Regions from separate parts of the Streptomyces fagopyri genome, predicted to be linked through region 1. Evidence: riboswitches for the same ligand, from Rfam matches in the RefSeq annotation. Region 1 holds a riboswitch; each other region holds the start of a gene.

Region 1 (4,203 bases):
GAGCAGCGACTTCGCCCTGGCCGCGTCGAAGGTGAGGTTCGAGGCGAGGCTGGTGTAGTCGGGCGTCGTGTGCGCGAGCACACTGGTCGCGGCCCGGGTGCCGGTCGGGAAAACGGTGTCGGCGATCTGCTTCCGGTCAATGGCGTACCGGATCGCCTGCCGCACTCTGGCGTCCTTGAGAGCTGGACGGGAGTTGTTGAAGGCCAGGCCGAATACCACGCCCGGGTTGGCCCGGCGCTGGAGAGCGACCTGACTGCCCCTGAGCCCTGCCTCGTTGGCCTTGCCGACACTGCTGATGGCGTCCACCTGGCCGGACTGGAGGCTGCCGGCCCGTACGCCCGCCTCCGGCACGACCTTGAAGACCAGCTTGTCGAGGTAGGCCTCGCCCTTCTTGCTCCACAAAGAGGAACCCCAGGCGTATCCGGTGCGCCTGGCGAGGGTGATCGATTGGTTCTGCACGTACTGCTTCAGCACGAACGGTCCGGATCCGACGACTCCGTCGCTGCACCTCTGCTGCGGGGTCTTCTTCACGCTCGCCGACGACTCGATGCCCAGCGAGTGCGTGGAAGTGGCCTGCAGAAATTGGGCGTTGGGTTGCTTGAAGGCCACCTTGACGGTGAGCGGGTCGATCACGGTGGTGCTCTTGACGCCGCTCAGGTAACCCTCGGCCAGTGCTCCCAGGACGCCGAGCTTCGGCACCGCGTCGAAGTTGTCCTTGACCACCTGCGCGGTCAGCTTCGAGCGGTCGCTGAAGGTGACGCCCGAGCGCAGATGGAAGGTGAACGTCGTGGCGTCGGAGCTGACGTCCCAGCTCTTCGCCAGCCACGGCACGATCTTGCCGGTCTCGGGGTCCTGGTCGGTCAGTGAGTCCACGATCTGGCGGACCGAGTAGATGGTCTCGTTGCTGGCGACCTGCTGCGGGTCGACGCAGCCGGCGTCCGAACCCACCGCGAAGGTCAGGGTGCCGCCGGACTTTGCCCGGCCGCTGCCGGAATCGGAGCCTTCGCCGCTGGATCCGCAGGCGGTCAGCAGGACACTGGTGGTGAGGAGGGCGCTCAGCGTGGCCCATCGGGGGGTTCTGAAATCCGGAAGTGCGGTCACAGAAGGCTTCTCCAACTCGTGTCACCAGGCACGGGGTGTCCAGTTGGGCACGGCCGTACATGGGCGTTCGACCCCGGTCGGCGCGACGCCGGCGACGGGGGAGCGCTGCGCGGAGGGGGACGGTCAGGTGGATGCCCCCGATACCGACATCGGTGGCAGGGGGAGGAGGGACGAGAGCCGAGGCCGCCGACGGATGTCAGCCGACCGGAAGAAGGCTCCTCAGACCTGACAGAGACAGCTGGTCGAGCGCTTCAGATCGATGTGGCGCCGACGCGAGAACCGGGAGAACACCGAGACGACGGCGAAGGAGGCTGTCAGGTCACCGCTGTGCCGCATGCTGCCCCTCCCCATCTCCGACCCCGCTCATGGGGCCACGCGCTTGCGTGGATCGCCGATGATCCACGCCGGGCTTTCACCTGGAGCACCCCACCGCGCGGGAGGGTTGCCGGTCAGCAAGCCAGGGCTTGACGCTGACACTCAATGCCGTTGGGGATCGTACGGAGGGCTGTTGTCGTACGTCAATGCCACAGAGCGAGGCCCCGCAAGGCCGGTCGGGCCGGCACCGGGTCCGTCTCAGGAACCGCTCCGCCCAAGGGGGATTCTCTGGCCGGCCTCGATCGCCACCGGCAGCCGGTCCACGGCCGGGGGCAGCGGACAGGTGGCCATGTCCGTGTAGGCGCAGGCAGGTTCGCAGCGCGTTGAAGTCCAGGACAGCCCTTCCGTCGGCCGCCCACCTCGACCTCGCGATGCTATCGACTACCACCACCGGGCTGCTGCCAGGTCCTGGCGGCCGGCGGAGCGGCCATTCGCATCCTGGACCGGACGGCCTACACTGCCCGCTGGCCTTTCCACCTGCTGGACCGGCGTTGACAAATGTCCGGGCCGTTGCCTTAACTACTGGCCAGAACGGTCATGAGCGTCAGCGACAAGCCCTGGCTTGCTGACCGGCAACCCTCCCACCGCGGTGGGGTGCCCCAGGTGACGACCCGGCCGATGAAGTTTCGGTAAGCGCGAGGCCCTCAGGGGCGGAACGGTGACGGTGAGGTCATGTACGCAGTTCCCAGGACGGCCGCACGCCGCTCCCAGGGTTGCGTACCGCCGTACGTGAATCTGCTGGTCGCCGATCGTGCCGTCGATCTGCTCCGCGTGAACAGCGCGCTGTGTACCGCCCCGGGTCGCGCCCTCTGTCGGGGCTGACACTTCTCCGCAGCCCCCGTACTTCCTGACGAACACTGCCGCCGCGGTGTTTTCCGTCGTCCTCCCCGCCCCCGGTGCCTCGCCGGCGCATGCCGCCGTGCCATCCGGGGTGTCGTCCGATCCAGCCGGAGCCCACCGTGAGTGAACCCCCTGGCGCTACCGTCACGCTTCCCGAGACGTCCACCGCCGATGAACCGTCAAAGCCCCTCACCGCTCAGCGAGTTCTGCCGCTGCGGCGCCCCGGACGCTGGATCGCGACCGCGGTCGTACTCGTCCTGGTCGCCCAGTTCGTGCACGGACTGGTCACCAATCCCTTCTACCAGTGGGACCGCTGGAACTATTGGTTTCTACGCCCCACCATCCTCGACGGCCTGGCGATCACCCTCGAAGTCGCCGCCTACAGTGCGGTGTTGGGTCTTGCCGGCGGGATCGTGCTCGCATTGGGCCGCCTCTCGAAGAACCCGGTGCTGCGCGCGGTCAGCTGGACGTACGTCTGGGCGCTGCGCTCCGTCCCGCTCATCGTGGTGCTGATCTTCCTCTACAACTTCAGCGCCCTGTACAAGACGTTGAGCGTCGGCATTCCCTTCGGGCCGGCCTTCTTCTCCTTCGACGAGTCGAGACTCGGCACCGACATGGTCGTGGCCGTCATCGGCCTCAGCCTCAACGAGGCCGCCTACGCGGCCGAGGTGGTCCGCGGCGGCATCCTCTCCGTCGACCAGGGCCAGCACGAAGCGGCCGCGGCACTCGGGCTGCCCAAGAGCTACCAGTTCCGGAGAATCGTCTTCCCGCAGGCGCTGCGCTCGATCGTCCCGAACTACGTCAACCAGCTCATCGGCCTGATCAAGGGCACCTCGCTGGTCTTCTACGTGTCCCTGCTCGACCTGTTCGGCTCCGCGCAGACGATGGGCGCCACCTATCCCGGCGACATCGTGCCGCTGCTGCTGGTTGTCACCGCCTGGTACCTGATCCTGACCAGCGTCGTCTCCGTCATCCAGTTCTACGTCGAGCGGCACTACGCCCGCGGTGCCACCCGCGGCCTGCCGCCGACGCCTCTGCAGACGTTCCGCACCGGCCTATCCGACCTGCGGGACCGCATCCGCCGGGAGGCCGCCGTATGACCGCCGAGACGCTCGAGACCGTGGCGGACGTCGCGGCCGCCACCGTCGAGGTCCACGACGTGCACAAGTGGTACGGCACCCACCGGGTACTGGACGGCATCGACCTGACCGTCCGCCCCGGCGAGGTCACCGTCATCCTGGGCCCCTCCGGCTCCGGCAAGTCCACCCTGCTGCGGGTCATCAACCACCTGGAGAAGCCCGAGATCGGCTACGTCAGTGTCAACGGCGAGCTGATCGGTGTGAAGCGGCAGGGCGAGCGGCTCAAGGAGATCAGCGAGCGGGCCATCCTCGCCCAGCGCGGCCGGATCGGCTTCGTCTTCCAGAACTTCAACCTCTTCCCGCACCTGACCGTACTCGACAACGTGGCCATCGCCCCGGTCGCCACCGGAAGGCTCGGCAGGCCCGAGGCGCGGCAGCTGGCCAAGACGCTCCTCGAACGGGTCGGCCTCGGTGAGCGCGTCGGCGCCTACCCGAGGCAACTGTCCGGCGGCCAGCAGCAGCGCGTGGCCATCGCCCGCGCCCTCGCCCTGCGGCCCGGCGTCATCCTCTTCGACGAGCCCACTTCCGCCCTCGACCCCGAACTGGTCGGTGAGGTCCTCGCCGTCATCAAGGACCTGGCGACCAGCGGCACCACCCTCGTCATCGTCACCCACGAGATCGGCTTCGCCCGCGAGATCGCCGACCGGGTCGTCTTCATCGACGGCGGCAAGATCATCGAGCAGGGTCCACCCTCCGAGGTCCTCGACAGGCCGAGGCAAGAGCGGACCAGGGACTTCCTCAGCAAGGT
Region 2 (4,203 bases), 1.8 Mb from region 1:
TGCTCGGCGCCGCGCAGGAGGTGGACCTGGCGAAGCGCATCGAGGCGGGCCTGTTCGCCGAGCGCAGGCTCCTGGAGGAGCCGGGCATCGACCCGGGGTTCCGGCGGGAGCTGGAGATCCTGGCCGCTGACGGGCACCGGGCGAAGTCCCATCTCGTGGAGGCGAACCTGCGTCTGGTCGTCTCCATCGCCAAGCGTTACAGCAGGCGCGGGATGCTCTTCCTGGACCTGGTGCAGGAGGGCAACACGGGTCTCATCCGCGCGGTGGAGAAGTTCGACTACGCCAGGGGGTTCAAGTTCTCGACCTACGCGACCTGGTGGATCCGGCAGGCGATCTCACGTGCTCTGGCGGACCAGAGCCGGACCATCCGCATTCCGGTCCACATGGTCGAGGTCATCAACAGGATGGCCAAGGTCCGCAGGGAGTTCATCCAGGACACGGGGGCCGATCCGACCCAGGAGGAACTCGCGAGGAAGCTGGACGTGCCCGTGGAGAAGATCACCGAGATCGAGAACTACACCAAGGAGCCGGTCTCCCTCCACACCCCCCTCGGCGAGGAGGGCGGTACCGAACTGGGTGACGTACTGGAGGACAGCGAGACCATCTCGCCGGCGGACATGGTCACCTTCCTGCTCCTCAAGGACGCCATCCAGGCCGTCCTGGCGAACATGACCGCGCGTGAGGCCGGAATCATCTCGCTGCGCTACGGCCTCATGGACGGCCAGTCCCGCACGCTGGAGGAGATAGGGCAGGTGTACGGGGTGACACGCGAGCGCATCCGCCAGATCGAGTCCAAGACGATGTCCAAGCTGCGTCACCCCTCACGCTCCGAGGCCCTCCGGGACTACCTCGACGTCAGCTGATCACCGGCGGACCCGGCCGTCCCCGGGTGCCCGCGGTGTCGGGGTGGGCGAGGCCCAGGTGGTCGTGGAGGGTGGTGCCCTCGTACTCCGTACGGAACACACCGCGCTCCTGGAGCAGCGGGACCACGGTGTCGGCGAAGGCGTCGAGGCCGCCGGGGGTGATGTGCGGGACGAGGATGAAGCCGTCGGAGGCGTCGGCCTGCACGAAGTCGTTGATCGTCTCGGCGGCGGTGGCCGGGGAGCCGGCGAACGCCTGCCGGTCGGGACGCGGGAACCAGTACTGGAACCTGTCCCACTCGAAGAACGGGTGGGTCGCCAGGCCGTGGACGATCTGGGCGACCAGGGCCAGCACGATCGCCGAGACGATCCAGCGGCCCGGCCGGCCTCGGCTCGGCCACGGGAGCGGGAGGCGGTCTTCCCCTGGCCCGCGTGCATCGCGGTCACCGTCACCGTTCCGGCCCATGGGGCCTCGTGCTCACCGGAGTTGCTCCGGTCCGATCCGGCGTGGGTCAGGCACGGCCAGGAACGGGTGTCGACGCTCGGAAGCCCGGACGACCACGTGGTGAGACCGCGCGGGTGCCTTCTTGACGAGCCCACGGAGCGGACCGAGACTGACGGGGACGGTCACGATTGTCAGCGCCCTTCGCCCGGTTCCCTCCGTGCGTCGCGGTTGATCGGCCCCGGCCCGCTGACAGGCAACCCTTCCACCGCGACGGGGTGCCCCGGGTGACGACCGGGTCCCGCCGGAGCGGTGGGGCAAGCGTGGTCTCGCCTCTCGCGAGCCCCGGACACGGGAGCGACAGGAATGACCGGAAAGGGCACGAGCGGTCTCACCAGGCGCCTGCACATCGATCTGCAGCGGGTCTCCAGCGCCTGCTAGGCGGGTGGGGAGAGTCCCGTCGGCCGCCCGGAGGGCGGGCCTCGCGGAGTCCGGTGCGTGCTCTCGGCGTGCCGGACGGAAGTCCGTGTACCGGACGTGACCGGGGTTCCGCCCGGTGCGGGGAGAGGGCGCACCAGGAGTCGTGAGGCATCCGCGGCTTTCGTGACACGCCCTGGTCCGCGGTCCGGACGGTACGTCAGCGCAGTCACCCCGTCCCGCCGCTGCCGCCCCGGGTGGCAGGGCTTCGTCGTCCCCCTGGAGAGTCATGCCCGAGACAGCCTCGCTCAGTCCGGCCGCCCCCGCCTCCACCCGCCGCGCCCCGGCCTCACCCGCCACGGGGGCGGTCGCCGCCGCGTCCCCCCGGGCCGCCGCACCCTCGCGTGGACACCGCATCCGCAGCCGCATCGGTGTCGGTCCGGCCGGCGGCTTCTATCCCGCGCCGCACCGCTATCAGCTGTACCTCTCCGAGGGCTGTCCGCGCTCGCTGCGCGTCTCGATCACCCTCGGGCTGCTGGGACTGCGTGACTCGGTCACCACCACGCTGCTGACGGGGCCCTCCGGGACACCGGACGCCCGCGTCGCGCTGCGGGCGGCGTACGAGGCCACCTGGCACCACTACGACGGTCCGCTCACCGCGCCGGCACTGTGCGACCGCTGGAGCGGACGCATCGTCAGCAACCACACCCCCGACATCCTGCGCGACCTCGGTGAACTTCCGGGCTGCCGCGACGCCGCCGGGCTCCCCCGGCTGCATCCGCCGTCCCTCGCCGCGGACATCGACACGTTCCGCGCCTTCCTGGACCGCGGCCTCACCCCGGACGCCCCGCCGACGGCACGGTCGGCCGCGCTCGGTTCGCTGGATCAGCGGCTCGCCGCGCGGACACATGTGCTGGGTGGCGAGTTGACGGCCGCGGACGTCGACCTGTGGGTGGCCCTCACGCGCCTCGGCGCGGAGGACGCGCTCTCCCCGTACGGCCGTCTGCGGGACTACGTCCGCCGACTGGGCGCCCATCCGGTCTTCCGTGAGGCGACGCAACTGGTCTGACGGCTCGTCAGACTCTCTCGCCGGACGCCGTCGTCCGCCTGCCCGGCAGAACGCGGACCCGGGACGGCCACTGCCCGCCGCCGCACGGACGGCGGGCGGTGATCCGCCGGCTCAGCCCTTGACGCGGGTGAAGACGAGGGTGCTGACGACAGTGGTCAGGCCGCGGAGCATGCCCATCTGGTTCCAGCCCATGTCGAACTGGTCGCGGTCCACGGTGAACTCCGCGACGAGGGTGACGTCTTCGGCACTCGCCGCGGTGACACGGGCGACGACGGGCTGCGGCCTGGTGACGCCGCGCACGGTCAACTGCCCGGTCACCGCGACGGTGTCGTCCTGGGCGACCACCGCGTCGTCCACCGCGAAGGTGATCGTGGGGTGCCGTTCCGCGTCGAAGAGGTCGGCCGAGCGCAGGTGCTTGTCCCGCTTGCCGTTCTTGGTGTCGAGGGACGCCACGTCCAGGGTGACGGTGCCGTGGGCGGTCCCGTCGGACCGCACCTCGCCCTCCCCGGCGACAGCGGCGAAGACGCCCTTCACCGTCACCAGTCCCCACATCGTCTTGTGCCGGATGACGACGCTGGTGCGGGCGGGGTCGAGCTGCCACAGGCCGGTTTCGACGGCGACGGTCATGAGAGTTCTCCAGACGGTTAACGATGAGAGGTGGCGCACGGGCCGTGGGACAACCAGGAGTCATCCAAATTTGGACGATCACAGGCTAGCCCGTTCTTCAAATTTGGACAACCGGTAGACTGTGACACCATGGCCGACTTCCTCGCCCCCGCTGACCTGCCCGAACACGAGCAGGCGGCCGACGACGGCCTGCTGCCGAGCGAACTGCGGTCCTGGATGCGGCTGTTGGCGGCGGCCGGGGCGATCGAGCAGCAGTTGCGCGCTCACGTCAAGGACGCCCTCGGTGTCTCGCACGACGAGTTCCTGGTGCTGTGCCTGCTGGCCGACCAGCCCGGCTCCAGCCTGCGCATGACACAGATCGCCGAACTGCTGGGCCGCCCCAAGACACGGCTGACCTATCAGGTGGCCTGTCTGCAGCACGCGGGCCTGATCACGCGGCGCTCGGCGTGCGGGGACAAACGGGGTATCGAGGTGGCGCTCACGGACAAGGCGCGCACGCTGCTGAGCGAGTCCTCGCGCCCGCTGGCCGACGCCGTCTCGCAGGCCATCGCCCGAACGGCCTGCGCGCAGCGGTACGAGCAGCTGCACGACTTGCTGCCGCCCCCAGAGGCCCCCCATGACGGTTCACGTGCGGCGGGCGGCCCGGCAGGACCGTGAGCGACGGCCCCGGGGACCGGCTGCAGGGCCGTGACACGGCGCACCCGCCCGCGCCACGGCCCGGAAGCGCGCGAAGCCTCCCCCGGACGGCCTCGCGGGTCAGAAGCCGGGAAAGACGCGTCGCAGGTCGT
Region 3 (4,203 bases), 6.4 Mb from region 1:
GGGCCTGATCCGTGTCATGCCGGGCTGGGAGATCAACTTCTGGGGTCACACGCTCGTCCTGGGTGTGTTCATCCCGCTGGTGATCTTCCCGCTGGTCCTGGTCGCGATCGCGGTCTACCCGTTCATCGAGTCCTGGGTCACCGGCGACAAGCGCGAGCACCACATCCTGGACCGCCCGCGCAACGTCCCGACCCGTACCGCCTTCGGCGCGGCCTGGATCAGCTGGTACTTCGTCCTGCTGGTCGGTGGCGGCAACGACATCTGGGCCACGCACTTCCACCTGTCGATCAACTCGATCACCTGGTTCGTCCGGATCGCGTTCTTCGTCGTGCCGGTGCTCGTCTTCATCGCCACCAAGCGGATCTGCCTCGGCCTCCAGCGCCGCGACAAGGAGAAGGTGCTGCACGGCCGCGAGTCGGGCATCATCAAGCGCCTGCCGCACGGTGAGTTCATCGAGGTGCACGAGCCGCTCGGCCAGGAGGCCCTGCACACGCTCACCGCGCACGAGCAGTACCAGCCCGCCCAGATCGGCCCGGTGGTCGACGAGAACGGTGTGGAGCGCAAGGTGAACGGCGCGCAGCGACTGCGGGCCAAGCTCAGCAAGGGCTTCTACGGGGAGAACAGCCAGATCCCCAAGCCCACGGTCGAGGAGTACGAGGAGATCACGAGCGGCCACGGTCACCACTGATCCTTTGGCCGGTTCTCACCGGTCCCACTGATCGCCACGGCAGGAGCCCCCGTCCATTGCCCGGACGGGGGCTCTTTGCCGTGCCCGGGGCTGGATAGGGTGGACCCTGCTTGTACCTGTCCACGAACCCAGGAGCGGCATATGAGTGCTGTGACCCCCGCTGGAGGCGACATCGCGGCGGGCCGTTCCTGGCCCGCCGTACTGAACGGCCTGCTCGACGGCCGGGACCAGAGCGCGGACGACACGGCCTGGGCGATGGACCGGATCATGAGCGGCGAGGCGACGGACGCGCAGATCGCCGGCTTCGTGGTGGCGCTGCGGGCCAAGGGCGAGACGGTCGAGGAGATCACCGGCCTGGTCCGCACGATGTACGAGCACGCCAAGGTGATCGAGGTCCCGGGCGAGACCGTCGACATCGTCGGCACCGGCGGTGACGGCGCGAAGACGGTGAACATCTCCACGATGTCGTCGATCGTGGTGGCCGGGACCGGCGCGAAGGTCGTCAAGCACGGAAACCGGGCCGCGTCCTCGGCATCCGGTGCCTCGGACGTGCTGGGAAAGCTCGGCGTCAACCTGGAGCTGACGCCGAAGCGGGTGGCCGAGGTCGCCGAGGAGGCCGGGATCACCTTCTGCTTCGCCGTGAAGTTCCACCCGGCGCTGCGTCATGTCGCCGCGGCGCGCGGGCAGTTGGGGATCCGGACGGTCTTCAACTTCCTCGGCCCGCTGACCAACCCCGCGCGGGTGAGGGCGCAGGCGGTGGGTGTCGCGGACGCCCGGATGGCGCCGATCATGGCAGGCGTCTTCGCCGAGCGCGGCAACTCCTCGCTGGTCTTCCGCGGTGACGACGGGCTGGACGAGCTGACCACCACGGCGACGTCGAGGGTCTGGGTCGTGCGGGACGGCAAGGTGACCGAGGAGCGGTTCGATCCGCGGGACGTCGGGCTCGACCTCGTGCCCGTGGAGGCCCTGCGGGGTGCCGACGCCTCCTACAACGCGGAGGTCGCCCGCCGTGTCCTGGACGGTGAGACGGGGCCGGTACGGGACGCCGTGGTGCTGAACGCGGCGGCCGCGCTGGTGGCGCTGTCCCCGACGGACGCGTCCCTGGTGGACCAGCTCCGGGTCGCGATGGTGAAGACGGCCGGGGCCATCGACTCCGGGGCGGCGCGCGGTGTCCTGGACCGCTGGGTGACGGCCACCAACGCGTAGCCCGCCCACGGCATCCGCCCGAAGGACTCGTCCTCGAACGCCGGACGGGCTGGAGATCGCCGGCGCGGGCTCGCACCATCGACCCGTCCGGCGATCGGGGACACGGCCCGTGAGGCCGATGCGGGGGTCCGGGGGCGGCAGCCCCCGAGTACGGACGGGCCGGGTAGCCGCGGCTGGGGCGCGTACCGGTATGTGGACGCTGGGGTTGCGTCGGCAAGATCGTGTGGCAGGATGCGGTATCAGGTCATGAGCGACAGCCATCAGGCCCCGGCCGGCTGTCCGGCAACCCTCCGTCCGTGGCGGGGTGCCCCGGGTGAAGACCAGGCCGTAGGCAGCGAGGTCTGCGGCAAGCGCGGACCCCTCGAGAATCCCAGGGGTCCTGGTCGTTCGAGGGAGCCCTCTGTGAGCAAGCGAATGCGCTAGGGCGTAGAGCCCCGCCTCCGCACACCCCTTCTTGTTCTCACCCTCACCTGCGCCGAGCCGCCCGCGCGTACCTCCGTACGCCCCCGCTCGCGCGGTGCTTTCGCCTGCCTCTCACAGGAGTGCGCCATGTCTGTCTCCACCGTTGCCGCCGACCGGTCCGTATGTGCCCCGCTGCCCGTTCTGGGCCGTGATGTGAGCGTCCCGCTCGTCACCGGCGGGGAGGTCACGTACGCCGCCCTCGACTACGCCGCCAGCGCCCCGGCCCTCCAGCGCGTCTGGGACGACGTCGCCGCGTACGCCCCGTACTACGGCAGCGTGCACCGCGGGGCGGGCTACCTCTCGCAGCTGTCCACCGACCTCTTCGAGAACGCCCGCGTGACCGTCGCGGAGTTCCTGGACTGCCGCGAGGACGACCAGGTCGTCTTCACCCGGTCGACGACCGACTCGCTCAACCTGCTCGCCGCCGCCCTTCCGGCCGAATGCCAGGTCTTCGTGTTCGAGACCGAGCACCACGCCTCGCTGCTGCCGTGGCAGGACGCGCGGGTCACGTACCTCGACGCGCCCCGCGGCCCGGGGGAGGCCGTCGCGATCCTGGAGCGCGCCCTCGCCGGCCGTGATCCCCGGGGACCGGCCCTCGTCTGCGTCACCGGCGCCTCGAACGTCACCGGTGAGCTGTGGCCGGTGCGCGAGCTCGCCGCCGCCGCGCACGCCCACGACGCCCGGATCGTCCTGGACGCCGCCCAGCTCGCCCCGCACCGGCCGGTGTCCGTCCGTGACCTCGACGTCGACTGGGTCGCCTTCTCCGGGCACAAGCTGTACGCGCCCTTCGGTTCCGGAGTCCTCGCCGGCCGCTCCGACTGGCTGCGCGAGGCCGAGCCGTACCTCGCCGGCGGCGGCGCCAGCCGCAAGGTCGCCCGGCGCGCGGACGGCGGCGTCGATGTCGAGTGGCACGAGAGCGCGGCCCGGCACGAGGCGGGGTCCCCCAACGTCATCGGCGCCTACTCCATCGCCGCCGCCTGCAAGGCGCTCACCGAGGAGGGCTTCGACCGGATCGTCTACCGTGAGCGGCACCTGATCCGCACGGTCCGGGAGGGGCTCGCCGAGGTGCCCGCCGTGCGCGTGCTGTCCCTGTTCGGCGACGACGCGCCCCGGGTCGGCGTCATCTCGTTCGTCGTCGAGGGGTGGAACAGCTCGCACTTCGCGGCCGCGCTCTCCGCCGAGTACGGCATCGGGGTGCGCGACGGTCTCTTCTGCGCGCACCCGCTTCTGCGCACGCTCCTCGGCAGCGACCCGCAGACCCAGGGCGAGTGCGGGGCCCCCGAGGCCGCGCCCGGCGAGAAGTCCCTCAACGCGATCCGCGTCAGCTTCGGAGCCGGCACCCCGGACGAGCACGTGGAGCGCTTCGTGCGCGCCGTGAAGGAGCTCGTACGCGACGGTGCGCAGTGGCGCTACCGGACCGAGGGCGGTCGCTGCGTGCCCGCGGTCTGACACCGGCGGCCGCGGAGGGCGCGTCACGGCGCGGATGAGGCGGGGCAGGGTGGAGTGGGGGACCGGGTGAGTGGCGTGGCCGGTCACGTGGCCCGCCGCGCCCGTCAGCCTGCGCCCCTCGCTGGGCGCCCGGGGGCGGCCCCCGGATGGTGACTCCCGGGCCGTGGCCCCGAGCGGTGGCCCTCAGGCCGCGCGGTGGGTCAGGAGTCCAGGCCGATCGCGAACGCGGCTTCGAGGTCGTGCTGCGAGTACGTGCGGAACGCGACGTGGGTGTCGGTGCCCTCGACCCCCGGGATCTTGCTGATGCTGCCCGGGATGACGTCCGCCAGGTCGTCGTGGGCCTTGACCCGGACCATGGCGATCAGGTCGTACGTACCGGTGACGGAGAAGACCTCGCT
Region 4 (4,203 bases), 4.9 Mb from region 1:
GGATGTCCCGGGAGAGGCCAGGCACAGCCCCCGCAGGACTCCCGGACCGGCTCCGGAGGGTTCACGGACCGGCCGCGGAGGGCTCACGGGCGGGCCCCCGACCGGCCCACGGGCATACCGAAGGGCTCGCACCCCAGAGGGATACGAGCCCTTCGTCACGTCGAACAGTCAGTCGGCGCGTGCTTCAGCCGGTCGCGAGCCGGACCATGTCCGCCTGCGGCCCCTTCTGGCCCTGCGAGATCTCGAAATCGACCCGCTGACCCTCTTCCAGGGTGCGGTAGCCGTCCATCTGAATCGCGCTGTAGTGGACGAAAACATCCGCACCACCGTCGACCGCGATGAAGCCGTACCCCTTCTCCGCGTTGAACCACTTGACGGTGCCCTGAGCCATGCCTAACTCCCCTATTACTGGCCCTTGCACAGGACCGCACTTCGCGGGCCCGGGTCAGACCTCCACCCCCCAACGGATTGGGGGTGTGCGCCGGAACGCGTCGACCGCGGCTGAATGTATCTGTCCAACTGCCGTCTGCAACAGGTCAATCGGACGAGAATTCTGGGCACGGCCGATCGGGAATATAGGGAGAATTCGCGAATATTTAGGGCAACTCGGGCCCTATAAAGGCCGCATAAGGCTCAAAAACGCCGGGCATTTTGGCTACTTCTTGCCGCAGGCCGGACGTGAACTCATATGCACCCGGCATGGAAAACGAAGCCGGTTCCCCAACTGTACCGTGCTCAACCATACAGAATTGCCCCCTCCGCTTCTCTCGCGGAGGGGGCAATTCGATGAACTCTCGGTGATTGGCATTACCCACGGTAATGATCTCACCGTGGGTAACCGCCCGTCAGCCTCCGGCGACGGCCGGGATGATCGACACGCCGGCGCCGTCCGGCGTCGCCGTCTCCAGGCCCTGCTCGAAGCGGACGTCGTCGTCGTTGACGTACACGTTGACGAACCGGCGCAGCTTGCCCTCGTCGTCCAGCACGCGCGCGGCGATGCCCGTGTGGTTCTTCTCCAGGTCGGAGATCACCTCGCCGAGGTTCCCTCCCTCGGCGGTCACCTCGGACCGGCCGCCGGTGTAGGTGCGCAGGATGGTGGGGATGCGGACGTTGACGCTCATGCGATGACCTCCCGGTCGGATTCTGGGGTACGGCTGGGGAGCGCCCCGGCAGGGGCACGGCGCGCGAAGCAGCGCGCCCGGCTTCCCACGGGCCCGTGGCCGGAGAACGACCTCCCCGGCCGGGCGGCTACGCGAGGCCGGCCTCGCGGAAGGAGTCCAGGCTGGGGCGGATGGTCGCGGTCAGTCCCGTACCGGCCACCGCGTCCAGCGTCTTGAGGCCGTCACCGGTGTTCAGCACGACCGTGGTGAGCGTCGGGTCGAGCAGTCCGTTCTCGATCAGCTTCTTGGCCACGCCCACCGTCACCCCACCGGCGGTCTCGGCGAAGATCCCCTCGGTGCGCGCCAGCAGCCTGATCGCGTCGACCACCTGCTCGTCGTTCACGTCCTCCACCGCCCCGCCCGTCCGCCGCGCGATGTCCAGCACGTACGGGCCGTCCGCGGGGTTGCCGATGGCGAGCGACTTGGCGATGGTGTTCGGCTTCTGCGGCCGTACGACGTCGTGACCGGCCTTGTAGGCGACGGACACCGGCGAACAGCCCTCGGCCTGCGCACCGAAGATCTTGTAGGGCTTGTCCTCGACGAGACCGAGCTTGATCAGCTCCTGGAGCCCCTTGTCGACCTTGGTCAGCTGGGAGCCCGAGGCGATCGGCACGACGAGCTGGTCGGGCAGCCGCCAGCCGAGCTGCTCGCAGATCTCGTACGCGAGGGTCTTGGACCCCTCCGCGTAGTACGGCCGCAGGTTGACGTTGACGAAGCCCCAGCCCTCACCGGCCGGGTCGCCGATCAGCTCGGAGCAGAAGCGGTTCACGTCGTCGTAGTTGCCCTCGATGCCGATGAGCTCGCCGCCGTAGACCGCGGCCATGACGACCTTGCCCTGCTCCAGGTCGTGCGGGATGAACACGCAGGAGCGGAAGCCGGCGCGGGCGGCGGCGGCACCCACCGCGCCGGCGAGGTTGCCGGTCGAGGAGCAGGAGAGGGTGGTGAAGCCGAAGGCACGGGCCGCCTCGATGGCCTGGGCGACGACGCGATCCTTGAAGGAGTGCGTCGGGTTGCCCGAGTCGTCCTTGACGAAGAGCCGGCCGGGGTCGACACCCAGCTCGCGGGCGAGGTTGTCCGCCTGGACGAGCCTGGTCCAGCCCGGGTTGATGTTCGGCTTGCCGGCGACGTCGGCCGGGACGGGGAGCAGCGGCGCGTAACGCCAGATGTTCGCGGGGCCCGCCTCGATGCGCGCCCGCAGTTCCTCGGTTTCGTAGGCCGAGAAGTCGTAGGCGATCTCCAGCGGTCCGAAACACTCCTCGCAGGCGAAGACCGGGCCGAGCGGCACCCGGTGGCCGCACTCGCGGCAGGTGAGCGCGGCGGCGGGACCCAGATCGACGGATCGCGCGGAATCGGCCGGGTTCGCGGAGGTCACGGTGTCCGGAGTGCTTGCAACAGTCTGCGCAGCCATGGAGGCGAGGCCCTTTCTCCTCATCTTCCTCACGACGCACTTCGCCGTGAGACGGATTTGGCACCTTCCCGAGCCGGGAGCCCCGCGACGCGATCAGCGATGATCGGTACGAGACCGGCTGGAGGGTTGCCGGGGCTTCATCGGGCCGTATCCCTCTGCCCCTCTGGATGAGCGGTATTCGGTTGTTGGTCTTCAATTCGGGATGATCTACGACATGCGATGGTCATCCGCGTTGTTCAAGACTGTAACCGAAGGCCAGGACAGTTGAGATAGTCGTCCGAACCGCGAGATGGATCACACCGGGGGACACCGGGTGATCAGACAGTGAGGAGCCGCAGACTGTGCTGAAGGAAGTCGAGCGCTGGCTGAGCACACGCTCCTGGTCCGTGGCCGATCGTCCGCTGCACGGAATCATGTCCGCCAAACGCGCCTCGGGCTCCACGGTGAGCGTCGTGCTGCCCGCGCTGAACGAGGAGGAGACGGTCGGCGAGATCGTCGCCGTCATCCGCGACGACCTGATGCGTCAGGTGCCCCTCGTCGACGAGATCGTCGTCGTCGACTCGGGTTCGACCGACCGCACGTCGGAGGTCGCCGCCGCGGCGGGCGCGCGCGTCGTGCACCGGGACGAGATCCTGCCCCGCATCCCGGCCGTGCCCGGCAAGGGCGAGGTCCTGTGGCGGTCGCTCCTCGTGACGAGCGGGGACATCGTCTGTTTCATCGACGCGGACCTGAGGGAGTTCTCGTCGGACTTCGTCTCCGGGATCGTGGGTCCGCTGCTCACCGAGCCGGACGTGGACCTCGTCAAGGGGATGTACGACCGTCCGCTGGCCGGCGCCGCGGGCCAGGGCGGTCGCGTCACGGAACTCATGGCCCGCCCGCTGCTGAACATGCACTGGCCCCAGCTGGCCGGCTTCGTCCAGCCGCTCGGCGGTGAGTACGCGGCCCGCCGCTCGCTGCTGGAACAGCTGCCCTTCCCCGTCGGCTACGGCGTCGAACTGGGCATGCTCGTCGACGCCCTGCACCTGGTGGGCCTCGACGCGCTCGCCCAGGTCGACGTCGGCGAGCGCAAGCACCGTCACCAGGACGGGCAGGCGCTGGGCCGGATGTCCGCCGCGATCTACCGCACGGCGCAGCTCCGGCTGGCCCGCGGGCATCTCATCCGGCCGTCCCTCACCCAGTTCGAGCGGGGCGAGGACGGTTTCGAGCCGCGTACGTACTCGGTGGACACGGAGGAACGCCCCCCGATGGCCGAAATCTCCGAGTACGTGAAGCGCAGGGCCGCGTGAGCCCGGCCCCTGGTGAGGGGCCGGCGGGCGGCGCGACCGGCCCCGCCGTCCCGCGGTCCGTGTCCTTCGTCGCATACGGCCGACGGGAACGTTTGAGCGTTTCGGTGCCGGGCTAGGTTTCGAGGCATGGCTTCGACGGCTTCATCGCACGGCACCCACCGGATCCTCGTCGCGTCCAACCGCGGTCCGATCTCCTACGAGGTGCTGGAGGACGGCTCGCTCCAGGCCCGGCGCGGCGGGGGCGGGCTGGTCTCGGGCCTCTCCGCGATCGGGCCGGACGCGGGGGCCCTGTGGGTGTGCTCGGCGCTCGGCGAAGGCGACCGCGAGGCGGTCCGGCGCGGAGTGGGCG

The links. Region 1 has a riboswitch for S-adenosylmethionine ahead of GFH48_RS01330 (amino acid ABC transporter permease). Riboswitches for the same ligand answer to the same signal wherever they lie in the genome.
Region 2: linked by a shared signal. The riboswitch ahead of GFH48_RS40095 (putative leader peptide) and the one ahead of GFH48_RS01330 (amino acid ABC transporter permease) in region 1 are both predicted to bind S-adenosylmethionine.
Region 3: linked by a shared signal. The riboswitch ahead of GFH48_RS28785 (aminotransferase class V-fold PLP-dependent enzyme) and the one ahead of GFH48_RS01330 (amino acid ABC transporter permease) in region 1 are both predicted to bind S-adenosylmethionine.
Region 4: linked by a shared signal. The riboswitch ahead of thrC (threonine synthase) and the one ahead of GFH48_RS01330 (amino acid ABC transporter permease) in region 1 are both predicted to bind S-adenosylmethionine.

What each region holds. Positions count from the first base shown of each region.
Region 1 is NZ_CP045643.1:289,622-293,824, reverse strand. Features, by position in the region: gene GFH48_RS01340 (ABC transporter substrate-binding protein) at 1-1,101, opposite strand, end outside; gene GFH48_RS39860 (putative leader peptide) at 1,321-1,437, opposite strand; SAM riboswitch class IV at 1,472-1,586, opposite strand; partial or broken gene GFH48_RS01335 (DUF1684 domain-containing protein) at 1,675-1,831, opposite strand; SAM riboswitch class IV at 2,010-2,118, shown strand; gene GFH48_RS01330 (amino acid ABC transporter permease) at 2,436-3,416, shown strand; gene GFH48_RS01325 (amino acid ABC transporter ATP-binding protein) at 3,413-4,203, shown strand, end outside.
Region 2 is NZ_CP045643.1:2,067,073-2,071,275, forward strand. Features, by position in the region: partial or broken gene GFH48_RS08835 (RNA polymerase sigma factor) at 1-863, shown strand, start outside; partial or broken gene GFH48_RS08840 (F420-dependent methylene-tetrahydromethanopterin reductase) at 856-1,125, opposite strand; SAM riboswitch class IV at 1,486-1,632, shown strand; gene GFH48_RS40095 (putative leader peptide) at 1,669-1,743, shown strand; gene GFH48_RS08845 (glutathione S-transferase C-terminal domain-containing protein) at 2,009-2,788, shown strand; gene GFH48_RS08850 (YceI family protein) at 2,900-3,415, opposite strand; gene GFH48_RS08855 (MarR family winged helix-turn-helix transcriptional regulator) at 3,545-4,072, shown strand; gene GFH48_RS08860 (maleylpyruvate isomerase N-terminal domain-containing protein) at 4,172-4,203, opposite strand, start outside.
Region 3 is NZ_CP045643.1:6,669,825-6,674,027, forward strand. Features, by position in the region: gene qcrB (cytochrome bc1 complex cytochrome b subunit) at 1-688, shown strand, start outside; gene trpD (anthranilate phosphoribosyltransferase) at 830-1,894, shown strand; SAM riboswitch class IV at 2,137-2,253, shown strand; gene GFH48_RS28785 (aminotransferase class V-fold PLP-dependent enzyme) at 2,444-3,805, shown strand; gene GFH48_RS28790 (Lrp/AsnC family transcriptional regulator) at 4,006-4,203, opposite strand, start outside.
Region 4 is NZ_CP045643.1:5,148,999-5,153,201, reverse strand. Features, by position in the region: gene GFH48_RS22245 (cold-shock protein) at 185-391, opposite strand; gene GFH48_RS22240 (MoaD/ThiS family protein) at 846-1,121, opposite strand; gene thrC (threonine synthase) at 1,249-2,568, opposite strand; SAM riboswitch class I at 2,586-2,742, opposite strand; gene GFH48_RS22230 (glucosyl-3-phosphoglycerate synthase) at 2,910-3,854, shown strand; gene GFH48_RS22225 (alpha,alpha-trehalose-phosphate synthase (UDP-forming)) at 3,981-4,203, shown strand, end outside.